DNA from 2 places in the Thiofaba sp. EF100 genome. Region 2 is predicted to be linked to the other one. Evidence: predicted binding sites of a transcription regulator. Region 2 holds the regulator's gene; the other holds the start of a gene.
What was found. Region 2 encodes sigma-54, which starts transcription at its own class of promoters, with help from an activator protein. Its sites were predicted from a motif close to TGGCANGNTNCNTGCTT; they were not measured.

Region 1: V6D91_RS06290 (urea amidolyase associated protein UAAP1) is a predicted target of sigma-54. The motif match lies at 3,079-3,095, and genes of this name have one in related genera.

The regions. Positions count from the first base shown of each region.
Region 1 is NZ_JBAJEY010000002.1:389,556-405,127, forward strand. Features, by position in the region: gene V6D91_RS06275 (ABC transporter ATP-binding protein) at 1-772, opposite strand, end outside; gene V6D91_RS06280 (ABC transporter permease subunit) at 769-1,590, opposite strand; gene V6D91_RS06285 (putative urea ABC transporter substrate-binding protein) at 1,592-2,683, opposite strand; guanidine-I (ykkC/yxkD leader) riboswitch at 2,786-2,887, opposite strand; gene V6D91_RS06290 (urea amidolyase associated protein UAAP1) at 3,174-3,914, shown strand; gene V6D91_RS06295 (urea amidolyase associated protein UAAP2) at 3,931-4,584, shown strand; gene uca (urea carboxylase) at 4,706-8,329, shown strand; gene atzF (allophanate hydrolase) at 8,331-10,118, shown strand; gene V6D91_RS06310 (ATPase P) at 10,115-10,582, opposite strand; gene V6D91_RS06315 (DUF2202 domain-containing protein) at 10,845-11,603, opposite strand; gene V6D91_RS06320 (hypothetical protein) at 11,643-11,942, opposite strand; gene V6D91_RS06325 (hypothetical protein) at 11,974-12,267, opposite strand; gene V6D91_RS06330 (response regulator) at 12,380-13,099, shown strand; gene V6D91_RS06335 (ATP-binding protein) at 13,096-14,385, shown strand; gene V6D91_RS06340 (ParB/RepB/Spo0J family partition protein) at 14,437-15,303, opposite strand; gene V6D91_RS06345 (ParA family protein) at 15,300-15,572, opposite strand, start outside.
Region 2 is NZ_JBAJEY010000001.1:576,569-592,140, forward strand. Features, by position in the region: gene V6D91_RS02795 (EcoRV family type II restriction endonuclease) at 1-155, opposite strand, end outside; gene V6D91_RS02800 (IS5 family transposase) at 363-1,451, opposite strand; gene murA (UDP-N-acetylglucosamine 1-carboxyvinyltransferase) at 1,689-2,948, opposite strand; gene V6D91_RS02810 (STAS domain-containing protein) at 2,945-3,274, opposite strand; gene V6D91_RS02815 (ABC transporter substrate-binding protein) at 3,271-3,876, opposite strand; gene V6D91_RS02820 (TolC family protein) at 3,873-5,216, opposite strand; gene mlaD (outer membrane lipid asymmetry maintenance protein MlaD) at 5,213-5,689, opposite strand; gene mlaE (lipid asymmetry maintenance ABC transporter permease subunit MlaE) at 5,698-6,477, opposite strand; gene V6D91_RS02835 (ABC transporter ATP-binding protein) at 6,474-7,286, opposite strand; gene V6D91_RS02840 (hypothetical protein) at 7,289-7,867, opposite strand; gene V6D91_RS02845 (formylglycine-generating enzyme family protein) at 7,864-8,742, opposite strand; gene V6D91_RS02850 (KpsF/GutQ family sugar-phosphate isomerase) at 8,835-9,809, shown strand; gene V6D91_RS02855 (HAD-IIIA family hydrolase) at 9,806-10,333, shown strand; gene lptC (LPS export ABC transporter periplasmic protein LptC) at 10,330-10,905, shown strand; gene lptA (lipopolysaccharide transport periplasmic protein LptA) at 10,886-11,404, shown strand; gene lptB (LPS export ABC transporter ATP-binding protein) at 11,401-12,141, shown strand; gene V6D91_RS02875 (RNA polymerase factor sigma-54) at 12,220-13,698, shown strand; gene V6D91_RS02880 (PTS sugar transporter subunit IIA) at 13,698-14,219, shown strand; gene V6D91_RS02885 (HPr kinase/phosphorylase) at 14,350-14,910, shown strand; gene rapZ (RNase adapter RapZ) at 14,907-15,572, shown strand, end outside.

The sequences.
Region 1 (15,572 bases), on a different contig from region 2:
AGCGCTCCGTGCGGCTGGTGGTCTCGACCAGCTCCGTGTACAGCTTCTTGTGGGTCACCCCGAGCGGGATGTCGTAGGTGATGGTGGCGCCGTAGGCCCCCGGCGCCTGGGGGTCGAGACGCACCTTGTCGAACACCAGCAGGCGGGTGCCCAGCTCGAAACCTTCCTTGATGTCGTGGGTGATCATGAAGATGTTCATCTTGTGCTCGTCCCACAGGCGCAGGATGAGCTGGTGCATGTCGGCGCTGATGCCCGGGTCCAGCGCTCCGAACGGCTCGTCCAGCAGCAGCACCTTGGGCCGCTTGATCACCGCCTGGGCGATGGACAGGCGCTGCTGCATGCCGCCGGACAGGGCGCTCGGATACTTGTGGCGCGCGCCATACAGCCCAACCTCCTCCAGCACCGCCTCCGCCTCTGCGGCGGCGGCCCTGCGCCTTGCGCCGAATAAGCGTCCCAGGAGGGGCGCTTGCGCAAGTTCCAGGCCGAGGAGCACGTTCTCGAGCACGGTCAGGTGCGGGAAGACCGAGTAGCGCTGGAACACGATGCCGCGGTCCGGCCCCGGCTCGGCGGGCAACGGCTGGCCGTCGATCAGGAAGGTGCCGCGCGAGGGCTGCTCGATGCCGAGCAGCATGCGCAGGAAGGTGGTCTTGCCGCAGCCCGAGGCGCCGACGATGGTGATGAACTCATGATCCTTCACCTCCAGGTTGACGTTCTCGAGCACAACCTGGTCGCCGTATTCCTTCCACAGGTGCTTGATCGAGAGGGTGGTCATGTGCGGGCGCTCCCGACGTGGTACCAGGGGAACAGGCGGCGCGAGGCCTGGCGCAGCAGCTGGTCCATCAGGAAGGCCAGCAAGGTGATCCAGGCCACGTAGGGCAGGATCACGTCCATCGCCAGATAGCGGCGTACCAGGAAGATGCGATAGCCGAGGCCGTCCTCGGCGGCGATGGCCTCGGCCGCGATCAGGAACAGCCAGGCGGCGCCCAGGGCGAGGCGCAAGGCGTCGATCAGGCGCGGCAGCATCTGCGGCAGGATTACCCGCAGGGCGATCTGCCAGGTCGAGCCGCCGAGGGTCTGGGCCTTGATCAAAAGCTCGTGCGGCAGCTCGGCCACCCGCAGCGCGACGTCGCGCATGATGAAGGGGGCAATGCCGATCACGATCAGCACCACTTTGGCCACCTCGCCGAGGCCAAACACGATGAACAGCACCGGCAGCAGGGCGAGGGGGGGGATGAGGGAGAGCGCGGCGATGAAGGGGGAGAGCGTGGCGCGGGCGTAGGGGATCAGCCCGGTCAGGATGCCGAACACCAGTCCGATCAGCGCGCTCAAGGCCAGCCCAAGACCCAGGCGGGTGAGGCTGGCGGTGGTATCGGCCCAGAGCTGGTACTCCCCGGTGCGCTTGTCCGGCTCCAGGGCAAAGCCCTGGATCGCCTCGGCGAAGCTTGCGAGGGATGGCAGGAGCTTGTCGTTCGGGTTCGCCTCTAGACGCAGGTCGGAGGCGACCAGATAGAGGACGATCACCGCCAGGAAAGGCAGCGCGCCCAGCAGGATGGCGCGCCCCAGGCTCGGGGTCCGATTGAGCAGGCGCATGTCAGAGCTTTCCTTCAGCGGCCATGTTCATGTAGTCGGCATCGAAGCGCAGCTTGACGTTCTTCGCATCGCCCAGGGTCTTGCCGCCCGGGAAGGCCATGCCGACCGCGTCCGCGCTCTTCGCGCCCTGGCCAAGCAGGCCGTGGCTGAAGGAGAAGGTGCGCACGAGATCCATGGTCTTCACCAGATCAGCGCTCTTGCTGAAAGTGACCGCCTCGCCCGGGGTGTAGAACATCCGGGTGGTCTTGAGCTGAGCATCGAAGCCGGCGAGGTCGGTGCCGGAGGCATTGGCCATCGCCCCGCGTGCGGCCTTGCCTGCCGCGTCATCGCGGGACATGACGGCCATGGTCTCGTACCACGCGCCCACCAGGGCCTTGCCCAGCTTGGGGTTGTCCTGCAGCGTCTTCGTGTTGACCACCAGCAGGTCGAGGATCTCGCCCGGGATCTGGCTGGAGTCGAACACCAGGGAGGCGCCCGGCATCGCCTTGATCGCGGAGAGTTGTGGGTTCCAGGTCACCACCGCCGTTACGTTCGGGGTGCCGTAGGCGGCGATGATGTCGGCATCCGAGGTGTTGACCACCTTGATGTCCTTTTCCTTGAGCTTGACCGTCTCCAGCGCCCGCGCGAGCAGGTAGTGGGACACGGACAGCTCGACCAGGTTGACCTTCTGGCCCTTGATGTCAGCGAGCTTCTTGCCCGTGCCCTTGAGCACGATGCCGTCGTTGCCATTGGAGAAATCGCCGATGATCAGGGCGGTGCTGTCCACCCCGCTGGCGGCGGGAATGGTCAGTGCATCCATGTTGGTCATGGTGCAGCCGTCGAACTGGCCGGCGGTGAACTGGTTGATGGACTCGATGTAGTCGTTGATCTGGACGACGTCGACCTTGATGCCGTACTTGTCGGCCCACTTTTTCATGATGCCGCTCTTGGACATGTAGTCCCACGGCATCCAGCCCACATAGATGCTCCAGCCGATCTTGAACTCGCTCTTTTCGGCGGCAAGGGCGGCGGGGCTGCTCATGGCAAGGCCAGTCGTGAGTGCCGTGGCCATGACCAGCGGCTTGAGAACCCTGGAAAGAAGAGATCTGTGCATCGGTCCGCTCCTCAGTGTCGTGCGTTTGAAATCGCGCTGTTTGAGGAGTGGACACGAAGTCGCCTCGGGGATAGCAAGCTCCATGCTCACTCCTCGTGGGTGACCTCCCGGGCTTTTGTCCCGCCGTGTATCCGCCCCAGGGCGGACCGCCTCTCTCGGACCAGCACTCCCGTGCAAGGAGCCGGAACCCTAGAGGCGCCCGATTAAGACAACGCAAGTGCCGTGCCAGGACAGGCAATCCGCACCATGGCAGGGGAGTACGGCTTTGGGCACGGGGCAGACTGCGGCCAGGCGGGGCGATTTGGGTGCGCAGTGCACCAAAGTTGTGCGCACGGGGGTGCGCTCCGGTTGAAGGGACTCGTCGGAGGCCGTGCCGGGGGCGCTCCCCCGGTGTCTGGCACGCCACGTGCAAGGATGAACGTGTGCGCCGGGTGTTCGGGGACTTGGCCTGCGCACACACAACCCCTGCATTCATTACGGAGTACTGTCCATGACCTCCCATGCGGACATGTCCCGTCCTGAGTCCATCCTGTGGGAAGAGCTGGTCCCCGGCGGCAACCACTGGTCCGGTCTCATGCGACGCGGCACGGCCCTGCGCCTGACCGATCTTCAGGGCGGCGCCAATCTCTCGGCCCTGTTCTACAACTTCGACGAGCGCCTCGAGCGCTACAACATGGCGGACACGCTCAAGGCCCAGCACACCGCCCTGCTCACCCGAGGGCATGTGCTGATGTCCGACATGGGGCGCGTGCTTGCCTCCATCGTGGCCGACGATGTCGGGGGGCACGATGCCTTCTGCGGGGTGTCCGACGCCGCCCTGATCCGTGAGAAGTACGGCGAGCGCCCGTTCGGCGTGGCGCGCAATGCCATGTACCGCAACGGCCGCGACGGGCTCCTGATCGAGCTCGGCAAGTGGGGGCTGGGCAAGCGCGACCTGGTCCCCGGGGTCAACTTCTTCAGCCGCGTGATCGTGGGGGAGGAGGGCGAGCTGTCCTTCGCCACGGGTCACTCCTACCCCGGCGCCACGGTGGACCTGCGTTTCGACATGAATGTGCTGGTGGTGCTCTCCGCCGCGCCGCACCCGCTCGACCCCAAGCCTGAATACGCCCCGGGGCCGGTCCTGCTGACCGCCTACCGCGCGGGGCTGGCCGCGGCGGATGACTATTGCCGCACCTTCCGGCCGGAAAACGCGCGCGCCTTCATCAACACCGAACGCTATTTCGCCGAGTGAGGGGGCGACCATGAACATGCTGATCGAAAGTCCGCTCGACCCGCGCGATGCGGTGCTGGATGAAATCTGCCCGGCGGGCGAGGCCTGGATGGGCACGGTCAGGAAGGGGCAGACCTTCCGCATCGTCGACCTGGAGGGCAACCAGGCGGTGGATACCCTGTTCTACAACGCACATGATGCCGAGGAGCGCTACAGCGCGACCGACACCATCCGCCGTCAGGGAAGGCTGTACCTGACCACCGGCTCACGCCTGATCTCCTCGGAAGGCAATGTGATGCTGACCATCACCGCCGACACCTGCGGCCGCCACGACACGCTCGGCGGCGCCTGCGCGGCGGAGAGCAACACCGTGCGTTACGCACTCGACAAGCGTCCGATGCATAGTTGCCGCGACAACTTCATGCACGCCCTGAACGCCTGTGGCTGTGCCCACCACCTGGGGATGAGCAAGCGTGACATCACCAGCAACATCAACTTCTTCATGAACGTGCCCGTGACCCCCGAGGGCCGGCTCAGCTTCGAGGACGGCATCTCCGCGCCCGGCAAGTACGTCGAGATGCGCGCCGAGATGGACGTGGTGGTGCTGATCTCCAACTGCCCGCAGCTCAACAACCCCTGCAACGCCTACAACCCGACCCCGATCCGCCTGCTGGTGTGGGATCCGGTGTGATCAGGCCCGCGCGCGGGACGGCCCGCGTTGCCATCCGAACCCGCCGGGACGACCCGGCATCCCCCGCGAACGAGGCCAGCAGAGTCCGGTGCGGCATGGGAAGGAGTCGAGGACCCCAACGATGTTCAACAAGGTTTTGATCGCCAACCGGGGCGAGATCGCCTGCCGGGTGATCCGTACCCTCAAGACGATGGGCATCGCCTCGGTGGCGGTGTATTCGGAGGCCGATGCCGGCGCGCTGCATGTCGATCTGGCCGATGAGGCGGTGTGCATCGGCCCCGCGCCGGCAGCCGAGAGCTACCTGCGCGCCGAGCGTATCCTGGAGGTGGCGCGCCAGACCGGCGCGCAGGCCATCCACCCCGGCTACGGTTTTTTGTCGGAAAACCCGGAGTTCGCCGAGGCCTGCGCCGCCGCCGGGATCGTCTTCATCGGCCCCAGCCCCGCGCAGATGCGCGCCTTCGGCCTCAAGCACACCGCGCGCGAGCTGGCGCTGGCCAACCAGGTGCCGCTCCTGCCGGGCTCCGGCCTGCTGCGCGATGCCGGACACGCGCAGGCCGAGGCCGCCCGCATCGGTTACCCTGTCATGCTCAAGAGCACCGCCGGCGGCGGCGGGATCGGCATGCGCCTGTGCTGGAGCGCGGACGAGCTGGCTGAGGCCTTCCAGTCGGTCGAGCGGCTGGCGCGCGCCAACTTCAAGGAGAGTGGCATCTACCTCGAAAAGTACGTCGAGCACGCGCGCCACATCGAGGTGCAGCTGTTCGGCGACGGCCAGGGGCGGGTGGTCGCGCTCGGCGAGCGCGACTGCTCGGTCCAGCGCCGCAACCAGAAAGTGATCGAAGAGACCCCCGCACCGGGCCTGACCGATGCGCAGCGGGCGCGTCTGCTCGCCACCGCCGTGCGCCTGGGCGAGGCGGTCGGTTACACCTCGGCGGGCACGGTCGAGTTCGTCTACGACACCCAGAGCGGCGAGTTCTACTTCCTGGAGGTGAACACCCGCCTGCAGGTCGAGCATGGCGTGACCGAGGCGGTCACTGGGGTGGACCTCGTCGAATGGATGATCCGCGTCGCGGCGGGCGACAGTCCGCTGAAGGCGGGGGTACCCAAGCCGCGTGGCGCCTCGATCCAGGTGCGCCTGTATGCGGAGGACCCGGCCAAGAACTTCCAGCCCTCCGCCGGGTTGCTGACCGCTGCCGACTTCCCCCCCGACGTTCGGGTGGATACCTGGGTCGAACGCGGCAGCGAGGTGCCCGCCTTCTACGATCCGCTGGTCGCCAAGGTGATCGTCAAGGGGGAGGACCGGCAGGACGCCATCGCCCGTCTGCAGGCGGCGCTGAAGGCCACGCACGTGGCGGGCATCGAGACCAATCTCGATTACCTGCGCCAGATCGTGCGTGATGCCGTGTTCAGCGAAGGCCGCCAGACCACGCGCTACCTGAACGGCTTCCACTACCGTCCAAGCACCATCGACGTGCTGGAGCCGGGCGTGCAGTCCAGCATCCAGGACTGGCCGGGGAGGCTGGGCTACTGGGACATCGGCGTGCCGCCCTCGGGGCCGATGGATGCGCTGTCACTGCGCCTGGGCAACCGCCTGGTCGGCAACGCGGAGGGCATGGCCGCGCTCGAGCTGACCATGGCCGGGCCGACGCTGCGTTTCAACACCGAGGCCATCATCGCCCTCACCGGGGCGGTCATGCCCGCCACCCTGGATGGAGAGCCCCTGGAGCCCTGGACCGCCCAGCGCATCCCAGCCGGGGCTGTGCTGCGCCTGGGCGCGATCAAGGAGGGGGGCGCCCGTGCCTACCTGTGCGTGCAGGGCGGTTTCGACGTGCCGGACTACCTGGGCAGCCACTCCACCTTCACCCTCGGCCAGTTCGGCGGCCATGCCGGACGGACCTTGCGCGTGGGCGACGTGCTGCACATCCGCCCACCCAGGGACGCGTCGGTCTGTGGGCGGGCGCTGGCCAAGGCCCTGCGGCCGGTATTCGGCAAGCACTGGGACATTGGCGTGCTGTACGGCCCGCACGGCGCGCCGGACTTCTTTACCGACGGGGATATCGCCACCTTCTTCGCCACCGACTGGGAGGTGCATTACAACTCCAGCCGCACCGGCGTGCGCCTGATCGGGCCGAAGCCCGAGTGGGCGCGGACGGATGGCGGGGAGGCCGGTCTGCACCCCTCCAACATTCACGACAATGCCTACGCCATCGGGGCCATCGACTTCACCGGCGACATGCCGGTCATCCTCGGGCCGGATGGTCCCAGCCTGGGCGGCTTCGTCTGTCCGGCGGTGGTGGTGCAGGCCGAGCTGTGGAAACTCGGCCAGCTGCGTCCGGGCGATACGGTGCGCTTCCATCGCCTGACCCAGGCCGAGGCCGCCCGGCGTGCCCGGGCTCTGGATGCGGCCATCGCCGGTCTGGATGCGCCGCTCATGGCGCCCGTCGCCGACAACCCCACGGGGGATGCGCTGGAGGCCGTGGTGCACCGCTTGCCTGGCGGTCCTGGGCGGGTGGAGGTGGTGTACCGCCGTGCAGGCGATGCCTATCTGCTGGTCGAATACGGTGAGCTCAAGCTCGACCTCGCCCTGCGGATGCGCGCCCATGCCCTGATGGAATGGGTGCAGGCCCGGCGTGCCACCCTGTTCGCGGGCGCGATCATCGACCTCACCCCGGGCATCCGCTCCCTCCAGATCCACTACGATCCGCGCGCCCTGCCGCTCGACGCGCTGCTCGCCGCCCTGCTGCGTGCCGAGGAGGCGTTGCCGGAGATTGGCGACCTGGTCGTGCCTTCGCGCATCGTCCACCTGCCCCTGGCCTGGGACGACAGCCAGACCCGTCTTGCGATCGAGAAATACATGCAGTCGGTGCGCCCGGACGCCCCCTGGTGCCCGAGCAACATCGAGTTCATCCGCCGCATCAACGGCCTCGACACGATCGACGAGGTCATGCGGGTGGTGTTCGAGGCCAGCTACATGGTGCTGGGCCTGGGCGATGTCTATCTGGGCGCGCCGGTTGCCACCCCGGTCGATCCGCGTCACCGCCTGGTGACCACCAAGTACAACCCGGCCCGCACCTGGACGCCGGAAAACGCGGTCGGCATCGGCGGCGCCTACCTCTGCGTGTACGGCATGGAGGGCCCGGGCGGCTACCAGTTCGTCGGCCGCACGGTGCAGATGTGGAACCGCTACAAGCAGACCGCCGACTTCCGGGAGGGCAAGCCCTGGCTGCTGCGCTTCTTCGACCAGATCCGCTTTTACCCGGTGACGGAAGACGAGCTGCTGAAGATGCGCGAGGACTTCCCGCGCGGTCGCTTCAGGCTGCGGATCGAGGAGACGAGCTTCAGCCTGCGCGACTACCAGGCCTTCCTGACCACCCACGCGGACAGCATCGCGGCCTTCAAGCAGCGTCAGCAGGCCGCCTTCGAGGCCGAGCGGGAGCGCTGGAAGGCCCTCGGGCAGGCCGAATACGCGAGCGACGCCATGGTGGCGGGCGCGGCGGCGGACAGCGAACTGGACCTGCCGGAGCACAGCCGCGCGGTGGGCTCGCCGGTGTCCGGCAACGTGTGGAAGGTGCAGGTCGCGGAGGGCGACAGGGTCAGGGCGGGCGATGTGCTGGTGGTGGTCGAGTCGATGAAGATGGAGATCGCCATCGAGGCCCCCTGCGATGGCCAGGTGTTCAGGCTGTTCTGCCGCGAGGCCACCCCGGTCACCGCCGGGCAGGACCTGCTGATCCTGCTGGAGGAGGTGTGACATGGCGCGCAGCCTCGACATCACCAGCCTGCGCCGGGCCTATCTGGCCGGCGAGCTCACACCCGTCACCCTGCTGGAGGAGGTGCTCGCCCGCCTTGAGGGCGAGGATACCCACCACATCTGGATCGAGCGCCTGCCGCGCGAGACAGTACTGGCTTACGCCCGGGCACTGGAGGACCGGGACCCGGCCGGGCTTCCCCTGTACGGCATCCCGTTCGCCATCAAGGACAATATCGACCTCGCCGGGGTGCCGACCACCGCGGCCTGCCCGGCCTTTGCCTACCGGCCGGAACAGTCGGCGCACGTGGTGCAGCGCCTGATCGACGCGGGGGCCATCCCGCTCGGCAAGACCAACCTCGACCAGTTCGCCACGGGCCTCAATGGCACGCGCTCGCCCTATGGCGCCTGCCGCAATGCCTTCGACCCGGACTACATCGCCGGGGGCTCCAGCTCCGGTTCGGCGGTGGCGGTGGCACTCGGCCAGGTCAGCTTTGCGCTCGGCACCGACACCGCGGGCTCCGGACGGGTGCCCGCTGCCTTCAACAACCTCGTCGGCCTCAAGCCGACGCGTGGTCTGCTCTCCACGCGCGGCGTGGTCCCCGCCTGTCGCACCCTGGACTGCGTCTCCATCTTCGCCCTCCACGCCGCCGATGCCGAGGCCGTCTTGGCCGTGGCGGCGGACTACGACCCGCGCGATGCGCAGGCCCGTGCGGGTCGCCCGGAGGCCCCCTTCCCACCCCGCTTCCGCTTTGGCGTGCCGCGCGCGGACCAGAAGGCCTTCTTCGGGGATGATGCCGGGGCGGAGCTGTTCGCCGAGTCCATCGAGCGTCTGGAAAGCTTGGGCGGCCGTGCGATGACCATCGACTTCGCGCCGTTCCTCGAGGCCGCGCGCCTGCTCTACGAGGGGCCGTGGGTGGCCGAACGCTATGCCGCCATCCGTGACTTTTTCGACACCCGCGCGGAGGACGTGCTGCCGGTGATCCGCACCATCATCGGCCAGGGGCGCGATTTCGATGCGGCGCAGACCTTCAACGGCTTCTACCGCCTGGCCGAACTGCGCCGCGCGGCGGAGGCGGTCATGGCCTCGGTGGACCTGGTGCTGACCCCCACCGCCGGACGCATCTACACCATCGAGGCGCTGCAGGCCGAGCCGATCCGGCGCAACAGCGAGCTCGGCTATTACACCAACTTCATGAACCTGCTGGACTTTGCTGCCGTGGCGGTGCCAGCCGGGTTCACCCCCGCCGGATTGCCCTTCGGCATCACCCTGTTCGCGCCGGCCTTCCGTGACCGCGCCCTGCTTGCGCTTGCAGCGCGTTTCCACACCGCCCTCGGTGGCACGATGGGGGCGACGGGGTTGCCGCTGCCCGCGGTGGACGTCCCGGAACCGCGCGAGGGGATCATCGAGGTGGCGGTGGCCGGGGCCCATCTGGAAGGGCTGCCCCTGAATGGGCAGCTCACCCAGCGCGGGGCCTGGCTGGTCGAGCGCACCCGTACCTCGCCCGATTACCGCTGCTACGCGCTGGCCGGCGGACCGCCGTTCCGGCCGGGGCTGATCCGGGTCGAGGAGGGGGGCGCGGCGATCGAGGTGGAGGTCTGGGCGGTGCCCGCCGAGCATTTCGGCAGCTTCGTGGCGGGGATCCCGGCGCCGCTCGGCATCGGCCGGGTGACCCTCGAAGGCGGGCGGGAGGTGAGTGGCTTCATCTGCGAACCACGCGGCATCGAAGGGGCGGAGGACATCACCGCCTTCGGTGGCTGGCGCGCCTATCTGGCCGCCAAGGGAGATTAGTCCCTCAGTACGGCCACCATCCGCCCGGGCACGAGCAGGGCATCCAGGGCATCGAGGATGGAAGGGAAGATGGCGCGCGCGGCCATGAGCGTCGCGCCCGCCGCGCCCTCGTTCATCAGCACGGCCAGGCCCAGGTTGGCCTTTTCCAGCATCAGCCGGTCGTTCCAGCCATTGCCGATGGCGCATACCCCGCCGTCAAGGCCGGCGACGTAATCCCGCTTGGCGATGGACTGCCCGGTGGCGGGCAGCACGTGCAGGTTCACCGGCAGCCCTTCCAGGGCGACACGGGCGGTGCCAAAGGTGTCCCCGGTCACGCAGTGCAGGGTCAGCACCGCGCTCAAGGCATGCAGGCGCTCGGCCGCCCCGGCCACCACCGCCCCGCGCAGGGCGAGGGTGCCGTTGAAGTCGAGCACCAGGTGCTGGAGTTCGAGGGGCGGTTGGCCGGGCAGGTCAATGCGGAGCATGGTGGGGTAGGGGCCCTTAACGCGTGGCGGAATGATTCAGAAAAGGGCACGTTCCCTCCCCCCTGGCGGGGGAGGGTTAGGGAGAGGGGGGCAACGTCTGATCACCCTCTCCCCCAGCCCTTGGTCCCTCCTCTCCGGCCCTTCCGTCATCCTTGCCGGAAGCCCCTGCGGGGTGCGGCCGTCGAGAGCCCCCTCGAGGGGGAGGGGGGCAGGATGTACCTGTGTTGGAAGGAGGGTGCCCCGCCCCCGGCCCGGCGTCAAGTCAGCGTCCGCCCCGGTAGCCTTGACCCGATCCGCCATTCGACGCGGTCTGCCCGCACTGTTCCATCGGGCTTTGGAGGATGGCATCCACCGTGGCCTGGTCGATCACCTGCGCGGTGTAGCTGCCGGTCTGCTTGATGATTTGTCCGGCAAACGAGCGCAGATGGTTGCGCGAACCGCACATCAGGTTGGCATAGACCGTGTCGGTGTAGGTCTGCTGACTGAGGGCGATAGAGTCCACCAGGTCCTGGATGTCCACCTCCTCGATCAGGGCGCCGACCTTGAGGGCCGCAAGCTCGCTCGCCTGCCCCTGGGTGGTCAGGGTGGTGTAGAGGCTGGCAAGCTCCGGGTTGACGAACACCCCGTGGGTCTCGGCGGCATCCACCGGGTCCGGCAGGCCGTAGCAGTCGAGCACGGCCTTCATGCTGTCCATGTGCTGCTGCTCGGAGGTGCGGATGTTGCTCATGATCGTGACCACCGGCACCTGGCCGGCACGGGCGAGCCAGTAGGCGGCGAGTTCGTCGTACACGTCACGGGCGAGCTTTTCCTCCTCGCGCATGAACAGGGCCTCGTCGATCTCGGCCTGGGAGAGTGGCGTCACCACCTGCGGGCAGGCGGCGGCGGTGACCGTGGTGCTTGGTGGGCTGGAGGTGCTCGTGGTTCCTGCTGCGCTGGCGCCGCCGCAGGCGCTGAGGGTGGTGGCGCACAGCCCGGCCAGGGCCAAGGCGGACAGCGTGCGGGCAAAAGAAGGGGTATCCATGGGGGTTCTCCTGGGTGAACGAAGGCGTAGGGCTGGCGATCAACGACCGCCGCGTCCACCGCCCATGCCGCCGCCCATACCGCCTGCCCCCCCACCCATACCGCCGCTCTGGCGGTGCTCGGCGCGGCGTGCCTCACGCTCCTCGCGCTGCGTTTCGCGCTGCTGGAGCATGTTCTGCTGCATGACGGGATCAGTCTGGCGGGCCTGGGTGGCCGCGTGTTCACGGATCTGTTGCTGCAGCCGATCCTGGTTCAGCACCGGCTCTTCGGCCTGAACGAAGGTGGCGCCGAACAGGGTGAGGGCGCAGGTCGAAGCGAGGAGAAGGTTTTTGCTGTGCATGATGGACACCTCATCGTGTGGAATGTACGGTTCATCGGCGGCCATGGCCGCCGCCCATGCCGCCCCCGCCGAAGCCGCGACCGGCCGGGCCGTAGTCGCTGCCGAAGCCCGCGCCGTAGCGCTGCTCGAAGCCGCGGCCATAGCCGCCGCGCCGGCCCTCGTCCGGGCCCGGCTCGGGGGACCGATCCCACCCCGGGGCGAGTCGGCGGGCGTCGTCCTCGACCAGCCCGGGGCGCGGCTCATCGCCTGGGGTCTCCAGGCGTCCCTCCTCGGCCAGCAGTGGGCCGGAGAACAGGGTGAGCAGGAGCAGGAGGGGCTTGGTCATCGGCGCGGCGTGGGTTCGGGGGTTGGCATGGGGCAAAGGATGCACGGGGTGTCTTGCGCCAGGATGGCTCCTGTGCAACCGTGCGTTTCAGAATGTAACAGATGCGGGAAAGATGATGCCCACGCTCTGGCTGGTGGATGACGATGCGGCCCTGCGCGACCTGCTGGTGCAGTATCTGCGCGAGCAGGGTTTTGCCGTCGTCGCCTTTGCCGATGGCCCGGCCCTGGACCGCGCCCTGCACGAGAACCCCCCGCCCGATCTGCTCCTGCTCGATGTCATGCTGCCGGGGGAGGATGGGCTCTCCATCGCCCGCAGGCTTGGGGGGCTGGGCATCCCCATCATCATGCTCTCCGCGCGTGGCGAGGACATCGACCGCATCGTGGGACTGGAGGTGGGGGCGGACGACTACCTGCCCAAGCCCTTCAACCCGCGTGAGCTTTTGGCGCGCATCCGCGCGGTGCTGCGCCGCCGCGAGCCCAACACCGTCAGCCACGCGGCGCCGGTGGCCCCTGCCCGGCTGTTGGAGCAGGGCCCCTTCCGCCTCGATCTCGACACCCATGCGGTGAGCGTGGCGGGGCGGCCCGTCGAGCTGACCGAGGGCGAATTCCAGCTGCTGCGGATCTTTCTCGAACAACCCCGCCGGCTGCTCTCGCGGGATGCCCTGCTCGAGCGGCTCAAGGGTTACGAGCGCAGTCCCTTCGACCGCAGCATTGATGTGCGGGTGGCGAGGCTGAGGCGCAAGATCGAGTCCGATCCTGCCCATCCCCGCCACCTGCTCACCATCCGCGGCGAGGGCTACGTGTTCGTGCCGGAGGGGCGCGAGACCCCATGAGCATCCGGCCACTGGCCTGGCACCTGCGCCGTGCGCTCGGGGCGGTGTTGGCGGTCCAGCTGGTGCTGGCTATGGCCCTGCTGGCTGTCTGGGTCATGTTCCCGCTGACCGAGCATGCCGCGCGTGACAAGGCGGCCCTGCTCGTCCTCTCCGCCCAGACCTGGCTGGAGCTGCCGCCGCCTACCCGGCCGGATTTCGAGTGGGAGCTGCGCGAGCGGCATGGCCTGATCCTCGAGGCCGCCGTCTGGCCGGAGGGACTCACCCCGGCCTGGATGCCCTACCCGAGTGCCCTGCAGCACGCCTTGGCGGAGCGCACCGGCAGTCCGGTGACGGTGGGCGGGCAGGGGGCGTTGGGGCAGCTCACCGTCGCCTTCATGATCGAGGGGCGACCGTTCGTGGCCCGCTTCGCTGCGCCCCGACTTCTGGGCGGGCAGGTGGCCGCCCTGGCGCTGGTGCTGTTGCTCTCCACCGTGCTCGCCGCACTGATGGCCTTATGGCTAACCCGCCGCCTGACCCGCCCACTGGAGGCCATGACCGCCATGGCGGCGCGTTGGGAGCGGGGCGAGGCCGGACAGCTGGAGGTGGAGGATTGCGATATCCGTGAGGTGCGTGAGCTCGGTGCGCGCCTTGTGACCATGCAGCAGGCCCAGCGGCGCATGGAGCAGGAGCGCGCCACCCTGCTGGCGGGTATCTCCCACGATCTGCGCACCCCGCTCGCCCGCCTGCGTCTGGCACTGGAGATGCTGCCCGCGGCCGCGGACGAGCGGCGGGAGGCCATGATCCGCGACGTGGAGGCCATGGATCGCCTGATCGGCCAGGCCCTGGCCGTGGCACGCGGGGAGCCCCTGCCGCTGGAGGACGCCGATCTTGCGGGGCTGCTAGGCGAGCTGGTGGAGGGCTACCGGCGTCAGGGGAGAACCGTCCCTCTGGCGGGGCCCGCGCACTGCCCGGCCCGCATCGCCCCCCAAGCGCTGCGCCGCATCCTCGGCAATCTGCTCGACAATGCCGTGCGCTACGGGGGTGAATCGGTGGAGGTGCAGCTGAGCTGCACCCAGGATCGCTGGCGGGTGGAGGTGCTCGACCGCGGCCCCGGGGTGCCGGAAGACATGCGCGAGGCGATCTTCGCCCCCTTCGTGCGGCTGGAACCTTCGCGCAATGCCGCGACCGGGGGGAGTGGCCTCGGGCTCGCCATTGCCCGCCAACTCGCGCGCGCGCAGGGCTGGCGCGTGGGACTAGCGGCGCGCGAGGGCGGCGGCAGCTGCGCCTGGGTGGAGGGAGAACGGTAGGAGGCCCGCCCCGGGCCGATGAGGCCCGGCTCATCGCGGCGGGGGTATGGGTTATGCGCCCTCGTGCCCAGGCACCAGCCTTGAGAGCAGGGCGTCCAGCTCATCCAGCGAGCCGTACTTGAGGACGATCTGGCCCTTGCCGCGCTGGCCGTGGCGGATGGTGACCGGGGTGCCCAGGCGTTCGGCCAGCCGCCGCTCCAGGGCCTCCAGGTCGGCATCGCGGGGCTTGGCTGCCGGTTGGGCGGGGGCGGGGTGGGTGAAGCGGGCGACCAGGGCCTCGACCTCGCGCACGGAAAGCTGGCGCGCGACGATCTGTTCAGCCAGCTCCTCCTGCTTGGCGGCAGGCAGGGGCAGCAGGGCACGGGCATGACCCATGTCGAGCTGGCCGGTCTCGACCAGGCCCTGCACCGCCGGGGCGAGCTCGAGCAGGCGCAGCAGGTTGCTCACGTGGGTGCGGGAGTGCCCCACCGCCTCGCCGGCCTGCTGGTGGGTGAGGCCGAACTCCTCGATCAGGCGCTTGATGCCCTGGGCCTTTTCCAGGGCATTGAGGTCCTCGCGCTGCAGGTTCTCGACCAGGGCGAGGGCGGCGGTGGTGCGGTCGTCCACCTGGCGCACCACCGCCGGGATGTGGGTGAGGCCAGCGAGCCCGGCCGCGCGCCAGCGGCGCTCGCCCGCGATCAGTTCATAGCCGTCGCCCGAGGGGCGGACGACCACCGGCTGCAGCAGGCCCTGGGTCTTGATCGAGGCGGCCAACTGCTCGAGCTGCTCCGGCTCGAACACCTGGCGCGGCTGCCAGGGGTTGGGGCGGATCGCGGAGATCGGCAGGGTGCGCAGCTCGCCCTCGCGCGGCTTGTTGTCGCTCGATGAGAGCAGGGATTCCAGGCCCCGTCCGAGGCCCCGCTTGGCGGCGGCGTTCATGCGGCAAGCTCCTTCAATCGGTCCATGACCTCCTGGGCCAGTTGCACATAGGCCTGCGCGCCGGTGGAGGAGGGGTCATAGGCGAGACCGGACAGGCCGTGGCTCGGGGCCTCGGCCAGGCGTACGTTGCGCGGGATGATGGTCTGAAAGAGCCGAGGTCCGAAGTGGGCCTCCAGCTGTTGCGAGACCTCCTGCGCCAGGCGGTTGCGCCCATCAAACATGGTGCGCAGCACGCCGAAGATGGCGATGTTGGGGTTCACCGCGGCGCG
Region 2 (15,572 bases):
TTGGAGACAATCTTGGTGTCGGACGAGATTGTATAAATGTTTCTAAAGGCGTCGATGAATCCTTTCACTGACCACTGTCCGGCGTCGGTGCTCACATACCCTGTGAGAGTGTTCGCAAAGTCTTTCAAGGCGTTCTCGAATTCTGCTTTAGTCATCACTTGTGATCTCTTTCTTGCGGCTAACGTCTAGTGAACACAGAAAAATGTGTATAATAGGCCGTTGAAAAAGTGTTCTTTGAACGCAGCAGCGACACTGATTTCGAAGAAACGAGCCGCCCAGACGCGGCTGGGCAGCGATTGGAGCGGGCATTTTGGCCTGTTTGCAAGCCGTTTTGCCCATTTCGGGCGCACGAATCCCACGGTTTACGCATGATGCGCGTCCCACCAGCCGCCGATGGAGCCCATGCGCACCAGGTTGTAGGTGGCAAAGCAAAGCAGCGCCTGGCCCGTGAGCCTGGCCTGGCCGATCAGCTTGGTCTTGGCCAGACCGCCCACGGTCTTGATCCAGCCAAAGGCTTCCTCGATGCGCTTGCGCACCTTCAGACTGGTCTTGTAGCCCTCGTGGCGCTTGATGCGACCATCCACCACCGAGTGCTTGTCCTTGGCCGCCACGTGCGGCGTGACCTTGAGCCTTCTGCAGCCTGTGATGAAGTCCTTGGTGTCGTAGCCCTTATCGGCCCCGACCGTGGCGCGCTTGTTCTTGTTGCCCCGGCGCGCGAGCATGGCCAGCGCCGCTTCGCGCTCTGCGGTGCCGCTGGCATGGGTGATCTCGACATCCACGATCAGCCCGTTGCGGTTTTCCATGAGGATGTGCCCCATGTGGCACAGGCGGGACTTGTCCCCTGGGGCTTTCTTGAACAGCCGGGCATCGGCGTCGGTGGTGCTCTCGTGGGTGTCGTTGCTGCGCTCTTGTCCTTTGAAGTCCACCTCGGGGTTACGCCCGGGCGGGTTGGCGCTGTCATCGCCTTTGCGCTTGAAGCTCTTGTGCGAGGCCCAGGCCTCAATGAGCGTGCCGTCGACGCTGAAGTGTTCGTCGCTGGCGAGCTTGCCCCACTGCGCGCTGAGCTTGACGCGCTCGAAGAAGACGCGCGCGAGGTCTTCATTGAACAGGCGCTCGCGGTTGGCGCTGAAGGTGGAGTGATCCCAGACCTTGTCCTCGATGTTCAGGCCGACGAACCAGCGGTAAAGCAGGTTGTAGTCGATCGCCTCAACCAGCAGCCGCTCGCTGCGGATGGAAAACAGAATCTGCAGCAGCAGGGCCTTGAGCAGCATCTCCGGCGGCACAGAGGGGCGGCCACGGCGGGCGTAGACCGCTTCGAACTCGTTGTTCATACTCGCCAGCAGCGCATCGACTACGGCGCGCAGCTTGCGCAGCGGGTGGGCCTGCGGCACTCGCTCTTCAAGACTGATGTAGCTGAACATCGCCCCCTGGAAGTTTTGGTTGCCTCTCATCGTGCTCGTCTGGGTTGTTCTCGGGTGGCTTCAGATCGTAGTGGCCGACGCGGGCGCCGGCGGGGGATTTTTCAACGGCCTGTTAGGGAAACTCTGAAAAATCCATCCATGGATTTTTTCAGATCGTCTTATCAAGGCACATGTCCGCGACGGCCTTGGCGAATCAACGACGGAACGCGTTGTTCGCGTTGGGGCATCCTGCCCCAAACAGGAAACGCTGAATGATTCAGCGTTTCCTTAGCCCGGCACGCGGCGGATATTGGCGCCGAGCTTGGCCAGTTTTTCCTCGATCGCGTCGTAGCCGCGGTCGATGTGGTAGATGCGGTTGACCTCAGTCTCGCCCTCCGCCACGAGGCCCGCGAGGATGAGGCTGGCGGAGGCACGCAGGTCGGTCGCCATGATCGGCGCGGCGGAGAGTTTGTCCACCCCGCGCACGATGGCGGTGTTGCCCTGTACGCTGATGTTAGCGCCCATGCGGACCAGCTCATGCACGTGCATGAAGCGGTTCTCGAAGATGGTCTCGACCACTGTCGCGGTCCCCTCGGCGATGGCGTTCATGGCGACGAACTGGGCCTGCATGTCGGTCGGAAACCCCGGGTGCGGCGCGGTGCGGATGTCCACCGCGCGCGGCCGGCGCCCCTGCATGTCGAGCTGGATCCAGTCGTTCCCGGTCTCGACCGAAGCCCCCGCCTCGCGCAGCTTGGCCAACACCGCGTCCAGGGAGGCTGGATCGGCATCCTTCAGCTTCACCCGCCCGCCGGTCATCGCCGCGGCGACCAGGAAGGTCCCGGCCTCGATGCGATCGGGCAATACGCGGTGGACCGTGCCACCCAGACGCTCGACGCCGTGCACGGTGATGGTATCGGTACCGGCGCCCTCGATGCGCGCCCCCATGGAGGTCAGGAAGCGGGCCAGGTCGACGATCTCGGGCTCACGCGCGGCGTTTTCCAGCACCGAGGTGCCCTCGGCCAGGCAGGCGGCCACCAGCAGGTTCTCGGTGCCGGTCACGGTCACGAGGTCCATGACGATGCGCGCACCCTTGAGGCGCTTGGCGGTGGCGCGGATGTAGCCGCCCTCGACGCGGATCTCAGCCCCCATCGCCTCCAGGCCCTTGAGATGGACATCCACCGGGCGCGAGCCGATCGCGCAACCGCCGGGCAGCGACACCTCGGCCTGGCCGTGGCGCGCGAGCAGCGGGCCGAGCACGAGGATGGAGGCGCGCATGGTCCGCACCAGCTCGTAGGGGGCCGAGTAGCGATGCACCGTACGCGGGTCGATGTGGATGCTCATGCGATCGCCGAGCGTGAGCTGGGCCCCCATCCCCCCGATCAGCTCCATCATGGTGGTGACGTCCATCAGATGCGGGACGTTCTCGATCACCACAGGGGCATCGGCCACCAGGGCGGCGGCCATGATCGGCAGGACGGCGTTCTTCGCCCCGGAAATGCGCACCTCGCCCTGGAGCGGTGTGCCTCCCTGAATCAGCAGCTTGTTCATGAATGCTCGTTGTGGTTCGGACGCCCGGCCGCAGGGCTGGGCGATGGATCGGTCGCAAGCAGCGTCTCAAGCTGGCAGGCACGCACGATGGCCTCCATGTCGGCCGGGACGTGGCGGATCCCGCTGACGCCCTGGCGTCGCATCTCAAGCATCAGGGCCACGGCGGAACTGTCACAGGCGCTCACCCCCGCAAGGTCGAGCGTGACCACCGGCCCATGGGCCAACTCACGCCGGAGCCCCTCCAGCGCCTGCACCACCCCGCCGAGGCGCAGCGGACCGGCAAGTTTCAGGGTTTCACCCTCCCGGGTGATGGTGAGCTCAGTCAAGCCGCATCACCTGCATTGCGACGCTGAAGCTGTTTGATCAGGCCGTCCATGCCGATGCGCTGGACGTCCTGCGCGAAGGTGGTGCGGTAGTTGGTCACCAGGCTCACCGCGTCGATGCTGACATCGAACACCTTCCAGCTCGTCCCGCTCTTGCGCAGACGGTAATCCACCGGGATCGAGGGGCCGGCCTTGGGCTGGATCTCGGTGCGCACGGTGGCCTCGTTCGGGTCGGCTTCCGGACGCATCGGCAGGTAGCGGATGCCCTGCTCGTCATACTCGGCCAGGGACTTGGCATAGGTACGCACCAGCAGGGTGCGGAACTCGCGCGTGAACTCGGCCTGCTGGGCGGGCGTGGCGCGACGCCAGTTGGCCCCCAGCACCAGCTTGCTCATCGCCTCGAAGTCGAAATGCGGCAGCACCAGCTCGTCGACGATCTTGTAGACCAGCTTGGGGTCGCTCTTGAGCTGCTCGCGGTTCTGCTTGATCGCCTCGAGCACCTTGTCCGAGGTGACGCGCACCAGCTCATCGGGGCCCATGTCGGCATGCGAAAGCGGTGCGATCAGCACGAGGATGGCCGCGAATACAGCGGACAGGAATTTCATTGATGCCATTCTCCAAGGGCCTGCCGCAGGGCGGCGACCTGCATATTGTAATCATTCACGCCGAGCAGATAGTCCCCATACATGGTGGCATAGGTCTTGAAGGCCTCGACCACCTGGTCCATGGTGGCCGAGCCGGCCTCCATGTCGATGAAGTTGGCCACCATCCAGCGCCGCGCGGACTGATACCCGCTCTTGAGCTGATCCAGCCCGGCCTGCATGCCGCGCGCCCGGTGATAGGCCTCTGCCACCTGGAACGGGATGCCCATGCGCGCAAGGTTGGCCTTCTCCGTCACCGCGCGCAGCTCGGCCTCCGCCTGGCGCGTGCGCGCATCCTGCACCCCGGGCTGCCAGTTCCAGCGCATGCCCACCACGGGCACGGCATAGGCGTGATTGAACGGGTCGGACAGGTAGGGGTTGTCGAGCCTGTCGCGGCGCGCAGCCCAGGCCACATCCCCCACCACGGCGGCGTACAGGTCGGGCCGCGTCTCGGCCCGGCGGGCCTCGACCATCTCGCGCAGGGCCGCCATGCCGGCCTCGACCTGCTCCATCTCGGCGCGCTGCGCGAGGGCCTTTTTGACCATTTCATCAAGCGAGCCCTCGGGCAGGTCAACCGGCTCGACCCGCGCATCGGCCAGCTCGAGCGTGGCGGACAGCGGCAGGCCGATCAGGGTCTTGAGCCCGTCCAGCGACACCTGCTCGATCGCTCGGGCCTGGGCCAGGTAGCGGCCCACCAGCCCCTTCACCGCCTCGAGCGCGAAACGGTCGGCCTGACGCGGCGGGGTACCGTTGGCGGCACGGCGGTCGAAGGACTCGATGGCGCCGTCAACCCGCTTGTCCAAGTCTTCGAGGAAGGCGCGGCTTTCGCGTGCGGTCAGCAGGCCGTACCAGGCACGGCGCACATCCATCTGGGTCTGCGCACGCGCAACCTTCACCTCGCCCTGCTTGACGCTGATATTGCCCTCTGCGGCGGCACTGTAGTGCTCGATCTTGCCGAAGGTGTAGAGCGGCTTGATCAGCGCCAGCTGCAGGCCGACCAGCGGGGAGAGACCGTTCTTGAACTCACCCGCGTCACTGCGCGGCTCCAAGGTACCTTCCTTGAAGAAGCCTCCCTTCACCGCCTCCACGGCGGAGAGGTAGAGGTTGCTTGAAAGGCTCAGCCCACCATGCCCCTTGACCTCGTCGAGCAGGGCGCGGGCCTGCTCGACCACCGCCTCGCGCTCGCGGATGCGCGGGTCAGCCTGCAAGGCCAACTCCACGGCTCGCTCTAGGGTCAACGGCTCAGCAAGCGCCAGACTCGGCAGGCTTATAAGAGCCAACAAGATCGCACGCATCCCTCTCATTTCTTCTCTCCTTCGGCAGCCTTGTTGTACAGGAACTGGCCGATCAGGTTCTCCAGCACGATGGAGGACTGGGTGATCGTAATGCGGTCGCCATCCTTGAGCACGGCCTCCTCCGCCCCAGGTAAGAGGCCGATGTACTGCTCGCCCAGCAGTCCTGAGGTGTAGATGGCGGCCGAGGTATCCTTCGGCAGGATGCCGTAGCGGTTCTCGATGCGCAGCCCAACCTCGGCGCGGAAGGTCGCAGGATCGATGCTGATGGACTCGACCCGCCCGACCACCACGCCGGCCAGCTTGATCGGCGCGCGTACCTTGAGCCCGCCGATGTTGTCGAACTGGGCGACCACCCGGTAGCCCGCATCATTAGACAGGCTGGCGAGGTTGCTGACCCGCAGCGCCAGCATGACCAGCGCGGCCAGTCCCAGGGCCACGAACAGCCCTACCCAAACGTCACGCATGGTTGTGTCGTACTTCATGCTGTCCCTCACACGTTGAACATCAACGCGGTCATGATGAAATCGAGCCCCAGCACCGCGAGCGAGGTATTGACCACGGTGCGGGTAGTGGCGCGGCTGACACCGTCGGGTGTCGGCACGCAGTCGAAGCCTTCGAACACCGCGATCCAGATCGCCACGATGCCGAACACCAGGCTCTTGATCACGCCGTTGACGATGTCCTCGTGAAAATCGACACGCGACTCGATCTGCGACCAGTAGGCCCCGGCATCCACCCCGAGCAGGCCGACGCCGATGAAATACCCACCCAACACGCCGATGGCCGAGAACAGCGCGGCGAGCAGGGGCATGGCCAGGAAACCAGCCAGAAAACGCGGCGCGACCACACGCTTGAGCGGGTCGACCGCCATCATTTCCATCCCGGCGAGCTGCTCGGTGGATTTCATCAGGCCGATCTCGGCGGTGATGGCCGAGCCGGCGCGGCCCGCGAACAGCAGGGCGGTGATGACCGGCCCGAGCTCGCGCACGAGGCTTAGCGCCACCACCACGCCGAGCGACTCCGCCGAGCCGAAGGTGGTGAGGATGTTGTAGCCCTGCAGCCCCAGCACCAGGCCGACGAACAAGCCGGAGACCAGGATGATCTGCATGGACAGCACGCCGATGGCGAACAGCTGGTCGACCACCAGGCGCGGGCGCAGCAGCCCCGCCGGCAGGGCCGGCAGCAGGGCAAGCAAAAACAGATGCAGGCGACCGAGCCGCGCCAGGGCATCCTGTGCGCGCCGGCCCAGCAGGGCGAATCCACGGATCATGCGACCCTCCCCCGAACCAGGAAATCTTCCTCCAGTGGCGGGGCCGGGTACTGGAACGGCACCGGGCCGTCCGGCAACCCCTGCATGAACTGGCGTACCCAGGGGGATTCGCTCGCATGCACCTGCGCCGGGCTGCCCGAGGCCACCACCTTGCCGTCCGCCAGCACGTAGACCTGGTCGGCGATCGAGGTGGCCTCGGCCACGTCGTGCGAGACGAGGATACTGGTCAGGCCGAGGGCGTCATTCAAACTGCGGATCAGCCGCACCAGCACACCGAGGGTGATCGGGTCCTGGCCGGTGAAGGGCTCGTCGTACATCACAAGACAGGGGTCCATGGCAATCGCCCGCGCCAGGGCCACCCGGCGCGCCATGCCGCCGGACAGCTCGGCGGGCATCAGATCACGCGCACCACGCAGCCCCACCGCATTGAGCTTCATCAGCACCAGATCGCGGATCATCGACTCCGGCAGACGGGTGTGCTCGCGCAGCGGGAAAGCGACGTTCTCGAACACCGACAGATCGGTCAAGAGTGCACCATGCTGGAAGAGCATGCCCATGCGCTTGCGCAGCTCGAACAGCTCGGCGTGGCGCAGCTTGTGCACGTTGACCCCGTCCACCCAGACCTCGCCGGCATCCGGGCGCAGCTGGCCGCCGATCAGCTTGAGCAGGGTGGTCTTGCCGGTGCCGCTCGGCCCCATGATGGCCGCCACGCTGCCACGCGGGATCGTCAGGCTCAGGTCATCGAAGATCACCTTGGAGCCACGCCGGAAGGTGAGGTTGCGGACCTCGATCAGATTATCGCTGCCCATGCTCACTGCCATCCCAAGAGGTCGCGCAGGGTGCGCAGCCCCTGCAGCGATTCGAGCGCCGTGCCGGCATCGCGCAGCAAAATAACGCCATCGCGCGGCCCCAGCACCTCCATGACCCTGCGCGCGGCGCGCAGGTCGACGCGCGAGGACTCGAGCACGACCAGCGGGGCACGGCCAGGCTCCAACGCCTCGACGAAGTCGTGGGCCACCGGCGGCAGGCCCTCCATCGCGGCTTGCGCCCATACCGGGGCGAAACGCCCGGCGAGCGCGATGATCTCGGGCGGGCACCCCTCCCCGGCCAGGGTGGCGCCCAGGCGCGGGCCCAGGGCCTTCAGGCGCGCCTCGAGGTCCGGCACCCGCCGGGCGGGCAGTTCGGGATAGAGGCGAAAGCCCTCACGTGTATCCTTCACCCAGCCGGCAAGCTCCTCCAGGGAGGGCGCAAGCCACGCCTCCGCCGCAAGGCCGAGGGCATCGAATTCGTTGGCGTAGAAGGTCAGCCGCCAGTCTTCCGGCAGATCTTCGGGATAGAACCCGCCCTGCCAGGCGGCATGGCGCCAGTCAAAACCCCCAAGCCGGATCATGCCGAGGGTTCCAGTTCGCGCAGCAGACGGAAGCCGAGGTTGAGATCGAACTCGCCCAGCTCACGGAACCAGCGCGCGGCGCTGCGGCACATGCCGGGCGCATCGAACCACGAGCCGCCGCGCACCACGCGCAGACGGGTGGTGCTACCGGTCCAGGCCTCGTGCGCCAGGCGCGGCACACCGCTGTAGGCCTCGCGCCAGTGATCAAGCACGAACTCCTGCATATTGCCGTGCATCTCATGCAGACCCCAGGCGTTCGCCGGCAGGCTGCCGACCGGCACCGGACGTCTGGGGCCACAGAGGTAGAACCCACGGGTGCAATGCAGCCCGCCGGCGCAGTTGACCTCGCTGCGGTGGATCTTGTCGCCGAAGGCAAACGCCGTGGTGGTGTCCGCCCGCGCGGCGTACTCCCATTCGGCCTCGGTCGGCAGGCGATAGCGCTGGCCGGTCCGCTGCGACAGCCACTCGGCATAGGCCTGGGCATCCTGGAAGCTGACATTGAAGGCCGGCAGATCTGGATCGGTCCAGCTGTAGCGGCGCGGACGAGGGTGGCCGGTTTCCTGGTAGAAACGCGCGTACTCCCCGATCGTCACGGCATGGCGCATGAGGGCGAAGTCGTGCAGCACGGTGACCTTGTGCTGCGGCCCTTCCCACGCCTGGCGGGCGTACTCCTCGGGGGGCGCCCCCATGAAGAAGTAACCGGACGGTACGAGGGCAAGCAGCGGCCCCTCGAACCCCTCGACCCGGTCGCGAAAGCTGACCTCGAGCCCAAGGCGCGCGGCAGCCTCGCGCTGCCGCGCACGCGCCGCATCCCAGCCGAGCTCGCTGGCGCGGGCAGCTTCGGGTTCGAATGTTGGTACGTCCACTTCTTCCATGGGGAGCATTGTATCAATACCTGCCTTCAGGTCATGCCCTCGGCTTCGGTATACTTTTGTTCCTGACTCCCTCAACCCAAGACACCCACCCCATGCATCCCGACCGCCTGCTCGGCCTGGCCCGCGCCGTGCTCGACACCGAGGCCGCCGCCCTCGTCCGCCTGACCGCGCGGCTGGATCAGGCCTTCGTGCGCGCCTGCGAGCTGATGCTCGCCTGCCAAGGTCGGGTGGTCGTCACCGGCATGGGCAAGTCGGGGCACATCGGCGGCAAGATCGCCGCCACCCTGGCCAGCACCGGCTCCCCCGCGTTCTTCGTCCACCCAGGCGAGGCCAGCCATGGCGATCTGGGCATGATCACCCGCCAGGACGTGGTGCTGGCCCTGTCCAACTCCGGCGAGACCCCGGAGATCCTCGCCATCCTGCCGATCATCAAGCGCCTGGGGGTGCCGCTGATCGCCCTGACCGGCCGCCCGCAGTCCACCCTGGCGCGCGAGGCCGAGGTGCACATCGATGTCGGAGTCGACAAGGAGGCCTGTCCGCTCGGCCTCGCCCCCACCGCCAGCACCACCGCCGCCCTCGCCATGGGCGATGCCCTGGCGGTGGCCCTGCTGGAGACGCGCGGCTTCACCGCGGAGGACTTCGCCCTCTCCCATCCGGGGGGCGCCCTGGGCCGCCGCCTGCTTTTGCACGTGCGCGACATCATGCACAGCGGCGAGCGTCTGCCCAAGGTCTCCCTGGGTGCCCCCTTGCGCGATGCGCTGGTCGAGATCACCCACAAGGGGCTCGGCATCACCGCCGTGGTGGGTGCGGATGGGCGGCTTGCCGGGGTGTTCACCGATGGCGACCTGCGCCGCGCCCTGGATCATGCCGACATCGACCTGCGCGGCGCACGCATCGATGAGCTCTACACCCCGGGCGGCAAGACCTGCCCGGCGGGGATATTGGCAGCCGAGGCCCTCGGCCTGATGGAGCGGCACAAGATCAACGCCCTGATCGTGGTCGACGAGGACCGCCGGCCGGTGGGTGCGCTCAACATGCACGACCTGTTGCGCGCCGGGGTGGCCTGATGCAGGACATCCTCGCCCGCGCCCGCAAGATTCGCCTGGCCCTGTTCGACGTGGACGGGGTGCTCACCGACGGTCGCCTGATCTTCAATGCCGACGGCGAGGAGATCAAGGCCTTCCACTCCCGCGACGGACACGGCCTCAAGCTGTTGATGGAGGCGGGGATCGAGGTCGGCGTCATCACCGCGCGAAGCTCGCCCGCGGTCGCGCACCGGATGCACAACCTTGGCATCCCGCACGTCTTCCAGGGCCAGCACGACAAACGCGCCACCTATCTTGCCCTGATCGAGCGCCTGGACCTTGCGCACGAACAGGTCGCCTACATGGGCGACGATGTGATCGACCTGCCGGTCTTAAGCCGGGTCGGCCTCGCCACCACCGTGCAGGACGCCCCCGGCATCGTGAAACGTCACTGCCACTGGATTGCCGAGCATGGCGGCGGCCAGGGCGCAGTACGTGACCTGTGCGATCTGATCCTCGAGGCCCAGGGCAGGCTGGATGCCCTGCTGGCGCGCTACCTGGCATGAGATTCCGGCAAGAGGCACTGTTCTGGAGCCTGCTTGGCGGGGCCGCCTTACTGGCCGTCCTGGCCAACGGCGCCCTGCAGCGCCCCTTGCCCACAGCCACACCGCGCCTGCATGGCGCTGACCACAGCTTCACCCAGCCACACGCCTGGCTGTTCGACCGTGAGGGGCGCATCGCCTACGAGGCCCTCGGCACCCACCTGGAACACCGGGCGGAGAGCGGTGCCTACCTGCTGAGCGAGGCCGAACTGCTCGTCCACCCCGGGGAGGGCGAGCAGGGGATGTGGCATCTCCGCGCCGAGCAGGCCCGCCTCGACGACGACCGCAGGCACGCGTGGCTCGAGGGAGCCGTGACCTTCGACCGCGAGCAGGTCCCACCCGCCGATGCCCTGCGGCTGCAAGCGCGCGACGTGGCCCTCGACCTCGTCGCGCGCACCGCCGCAAGTCAACAACCCATGACGGCGGAAGGTTTGCACTGGCAAAGCCAGGCAGCGGCCTTTTCCGCCGATTTCACTCAACAACTGCTCCTGCAGGAAGGCCGCGTGCATGATCGCCATGAACCGCCCCGTCGTTAAGATCCTCCTCGCCACCCTGCTCCTCGCCCCGCTGTGGCTCACGCCCCAGGCCCACGCGGCCTCCGCCGACCGCAAGCTGCCGCTTTCGATCGAGGCCGACCGCAAGCACACCGACTACAAGGGCGGCGAGGCCACCTACGAGGGGCGTGTCATCATCACCCAGGGCCAGCTCACGCTGACGGCTGACAAGGCCACCATCCACCTGCGCGACGGCCAGTTCGACCGCGCCATCCTCGAAGGGCGTCCCGTGATCTACCAGGACCGCGACGATGCGGGCCAGCCCATCCGCGGCGAAGCCCGGAGGATGGATTACCAGGCCCTCGACGAGATCATCACCCTGAGCGGCCAGGCGCGGATCGAGCGGGCCGGCGACACCCTCGCCAGCGAGCGCATCGTCTACCACCTCAAGAACGAAGTGGTGGACGCCGGTGCCGGCGGCAGCGACCGCGTGCGCATGACCCTGCAGCCGCGCAGTGCCGGCGAGGGCAAGAAACCGTGAGCACTCCCGGCCACACCCTCCGCGCCGAGGGGCTGAACAAGCGCTACGGCGCGCGCACCGTGGTGCACGCCATGACGCTCGAGGTACGCACCGGCGAGATCGTCGGCCTGCTGGGACCGAACGGCGCGGGCAAGACCACCAGCTTCTACATGATCACCGGCCTGGTGAAGCCGGATGGCGGGAAGATCCTGCTCGACGACCAGGATATTTCCTCCCTGCCAATGCACACCCGCGCCCGCCTCGGCGTCGGCTACCTGCCGCAAGAGCCCTCCGTCTTCCGCAAGCTCTCCGTGGAGGACAACCTCCTCGCCGTGCTCGAACTGCGAGCGGATCTACGCCGCGCCTCGGATCGGCAGACGATCTGCAACCAACTGCTCGAAGAGCTGCACATCAGCCACGTGCGCCACAGCCTCGGCCTGAGCCTGTCCGGCGGCGAACGGCGGCGGGTCGAGATCGCCCGTGCCCTGGCCGCCGAGCCGCGTTTCCTGCTGCTCGACGAGCCCTTCGCCGGGGTGGACCCGATCAGCGTGCTGGACATCCAGCGCCTGATCCGCCACCTCGCCGAACGCGGCATCGGCGTGCTGATCACCGATCACAACGTGCGCGAGACCCTGCGCATCTGCAGCCACGCCACCATCATGCATGCCGGGGGGGTGCTGGCCGAGGGCACGCCGGAGGCCATCCTCGCCGACCCGCGCGTGCGCGAGGTCTACCTTGGCGAACAGTTCAGCCTGTGAGCATGACGCTCAGACTGCATACCCCGCCAACGCTTCGCGCTAGAATGACGCCATGATGACCATCCCATTGATGCAGGCATGAAGGCCGGACTCGAGCTCAGACAGGGGCTATCGCTTGCGATGACCCCCCAGCTGCAGCAGTCCATCCGGCTACTCCAGCTCTCCAGCCTCGAACTGCAGACCGAGATCCAGCAGGCCATCGAGGCCAACCCCATGCTGGAGATCGAAGACGAGAGCGGCGAGGAGACCGAGCCGGCTGCCATCGAAGCCCATGAGGCCCTGCCCACCACCCGCCTGGACGAGGCAGACACCACCCTCGACCTCGAGGCCCCGCGCCAGGAAATGCCCGAGGAGCTGCCCCTCGACAGCCGCTGGGATGACATCTTCGAAGCCGACGGCAGCACCAGCTACAGCAAGGGCAGCGCGGAGGACGAGGAGCGCGACTTCCTCAGCTACACCAGCAGCGGGCAGGAAAGCCTGCACGACCACCTGCTCTCGCAGATGCTGCTCACCCCCCTCTCACCGCGCGACCAACAGATTGCCACCGCCATCATCGAATCCGTGGACGAGGACGGCTTCCTCGAGCAGCCCCTGGAGAGCATCGTCGAGGGCCTGCGTCGGGACCTGCCGGATGTCGAGCTGGACGAGGCGCAGGCCATGCTCCACCTCGTCCAGCAGTTCGACCCGCCCGGCGTCGCGGCGCGCGACCTCGGCGAATGCCTCGCGATCCAGCTGCGACAGGTCGAGGCCCCCACCCCGGCCCACAGCGATGCCGCGCGCCTGCTCGAACACCTCGACCTTTTGGCTAGCCGCGACTACGTCCGCCTGCAGCGCCTGCTGAAGATCGACGCCGAGGCCCTCAAGGCGGCCCTGCAGGTCTTGCAGGGACTCAACCCACGCCCCGGCGCCGAACTGCGCAGTCAGGACGTCGAATACGTGATCCCGGACGTGATCGTGCGCCGCATCCAAGGGCAGTGGCGGGTCGAACTCAACCCCGAGGTCACCCCCAAACTTCGCATCAACAACCTGTACGCCGGCCTCATCCAGCGCGGCCGCCGCGGTGAGGACATGAACTACATGCGCAACGCCCTGCAGGAGGCGCGCTGGTTCATCAAGAGCGTGCAGAGCCGCAATGAAACGCTGCTCGCGGTGGCCGAGGCCATCGTGCGCCGCCAGCAGGATTTCTTCGAGCACGGCGAGGCCGCCATGCGCCCCCTGGTGCTGCGCGAGATCGCCGAGGAGTTGGGACTGCACGAGTCGACCATCTCCCGCGTCACCACCAACAAGTACATGCACACCCCGCGCGGCGTGGTGGAGTTCAAGCACTTCTTCTCCAGCCACGTGGGCACCGCGGATGGCGGAGAGGCCTCCTCCACCGCCATCCGCGCCCGGATCAAGCAGCTGGTGGCGGAGGAACCGGCCAACAAGCCGCTGAGCGACAGTCGTCTCACCCAGCTGCTGGAGGCCGAAGGCATCAACGTCGCCCGTCGGACCGTCGCCAAATACCGCGAGTCCCTCGGCATCCCCCCCTCCAACGAGCGCAAGCGTCTCTGCTGATGAAGACCCTGACCATTGCCGACATCCTCACCCCCGAGCGGGTCAAGCTCGACCAGGAATGCTCGAGCAAGAAGCGCGCGCTTGAGCTCGTCAGCCAGATCGTCGCCGGCGCCCAGGAAGGGCTCGAAGCGTGGGCCATCTTCGATACCCTGCTGGCCCGCGAACGGCTCGGCAGCACCGGCGTCGGCCGCGGCATCGCCATCCCGCACGGCAAACTGCCCGCCCTCAAGGCCCCGGTGGGCGCCTTCATGCGCCTTGAGAACGGGATCGACTTCGATAGCCCGGATGGCGTCCCGGTGAGCCTGATCTTCGCCATCCTCGTCCCCGAAGGCGGGGAAGAGGCCCACCTGGCCATCCTCGGCCAGCTCGCCCGCCGCTTCAGTGACCCCGAATTCTGCACCGCCATCCGCCAGGCGCAGAACAGCGAGATTGCCTTCAGCCTGCTGACCCGCAAAGTAGCCAGCGTGGAGGACGCTTCCGGCAGTGGCACGCAGCAAGAACATGAGCACGGACCCCCCTGACCCTGCCCCGGAGTCGGCCTCAGCCGCAGGCATCCTCAGCCTGCATGGCGTCTTTCTCGCCCTGCGGGTGCCGCCCCCTGGGGACACGCCCCGATGCGTTGGGCCTTCCTCGTTGTTTCCCCCGGCATCCATGCCGGAAGCCCTTTCGGGGTATGGCCATCGAGAACCCGACGCATCAGGGGCATCCGCCACCTCCCTCGGCGTGCTGATCTTAGGCTCAGCGGGCATCGGCAAGAGCGAACTCGCCCTCGACCTGATCAGCCGCGGCCACGCCCTGGTCGCGGATGACGCCCCCATCTTCCTCCCCGCAGCCGATGGCCGCTGGCTGGGCCGCTGCCCCTTTCCCCTGCAGGACTTCCTCGAGGTGCGCGGGCTCGGCATCCTCAACGTCCGGCGCCTGTTTGGCGAACAGGCCGTCTGCGCTGAGCATCCGCTCGACCTCATCATCCGGCTGGAGGACGCGCCATCCCGCCCTGAAGATCGCCTCGCAGGGGCCTGGCGCGACTACCGCCTGGGCGATGCCACCCTCCCCGAGCTTCCTCTGACGGTACGCGGTGGTCGCAACCTCGCCCTGCTGGTGGAGACGGCGGCCCGTCTACAGGCATGCGGCACCGGGGACGGCATCGGCTATAATGCCGCGCACGAACTCTCCCGCCGCCTCGGAAAACACCTCGGCAAGGAACCTTTGTGAAGCTGGTCATCGTCAGCGGCCTCTCCGGCTCGGGCAAGACCATCGCCCTGCACACCCTCGAGGATGCCGGCTACTACTGTGTCGACAACCTCCCCCTCGCCCTGCTGCCGGCCTTCGTCGACACTGCCCTGCTGCAACCCCTCAGTCTGGATCCGGAGCAGGCGATGGCCCCCCAGGAGCGCGCCGCCATCGGCATCGACGTCCGCGGCGGGGTCAGCGAACTGCGCCACCTGCACCAGCAGTTGGCGCGGCTGCGCGAAGGGCACCCGGAACTGAAGATCCAACTGCTGTTCCTGCACGCCGAGCACAAGGTGTTGCTGCGCCGCTTCAGCGAAACCCGGCGCCTGCACCCGCTGGGGCGCGAAGGCCTGCCGCTGGACGAAGCCTTACTGGCGGAAGCGGAACTGCTCGCCCCGCTGCGCGAGGCGGCCGACCTGATCATCGACACCTCACGCAGCAACATCCACCAGTTGCGCGCCCTGCTGCGCGCCCGCCTGCTGGAGCAGGAGCAGCGCGGGCTTTCACTCCTGCTGCAATCCTTCGGCTTCAAGCACGGCGCCCCCACCGATAGCGACTTCATCTTCGACATGCGCTGCCTGCCCAACCCCCACTGGGACCCTCGCCTGCGCCCATTGACCGGGCGCGATGCCGAGGTGGCCGCC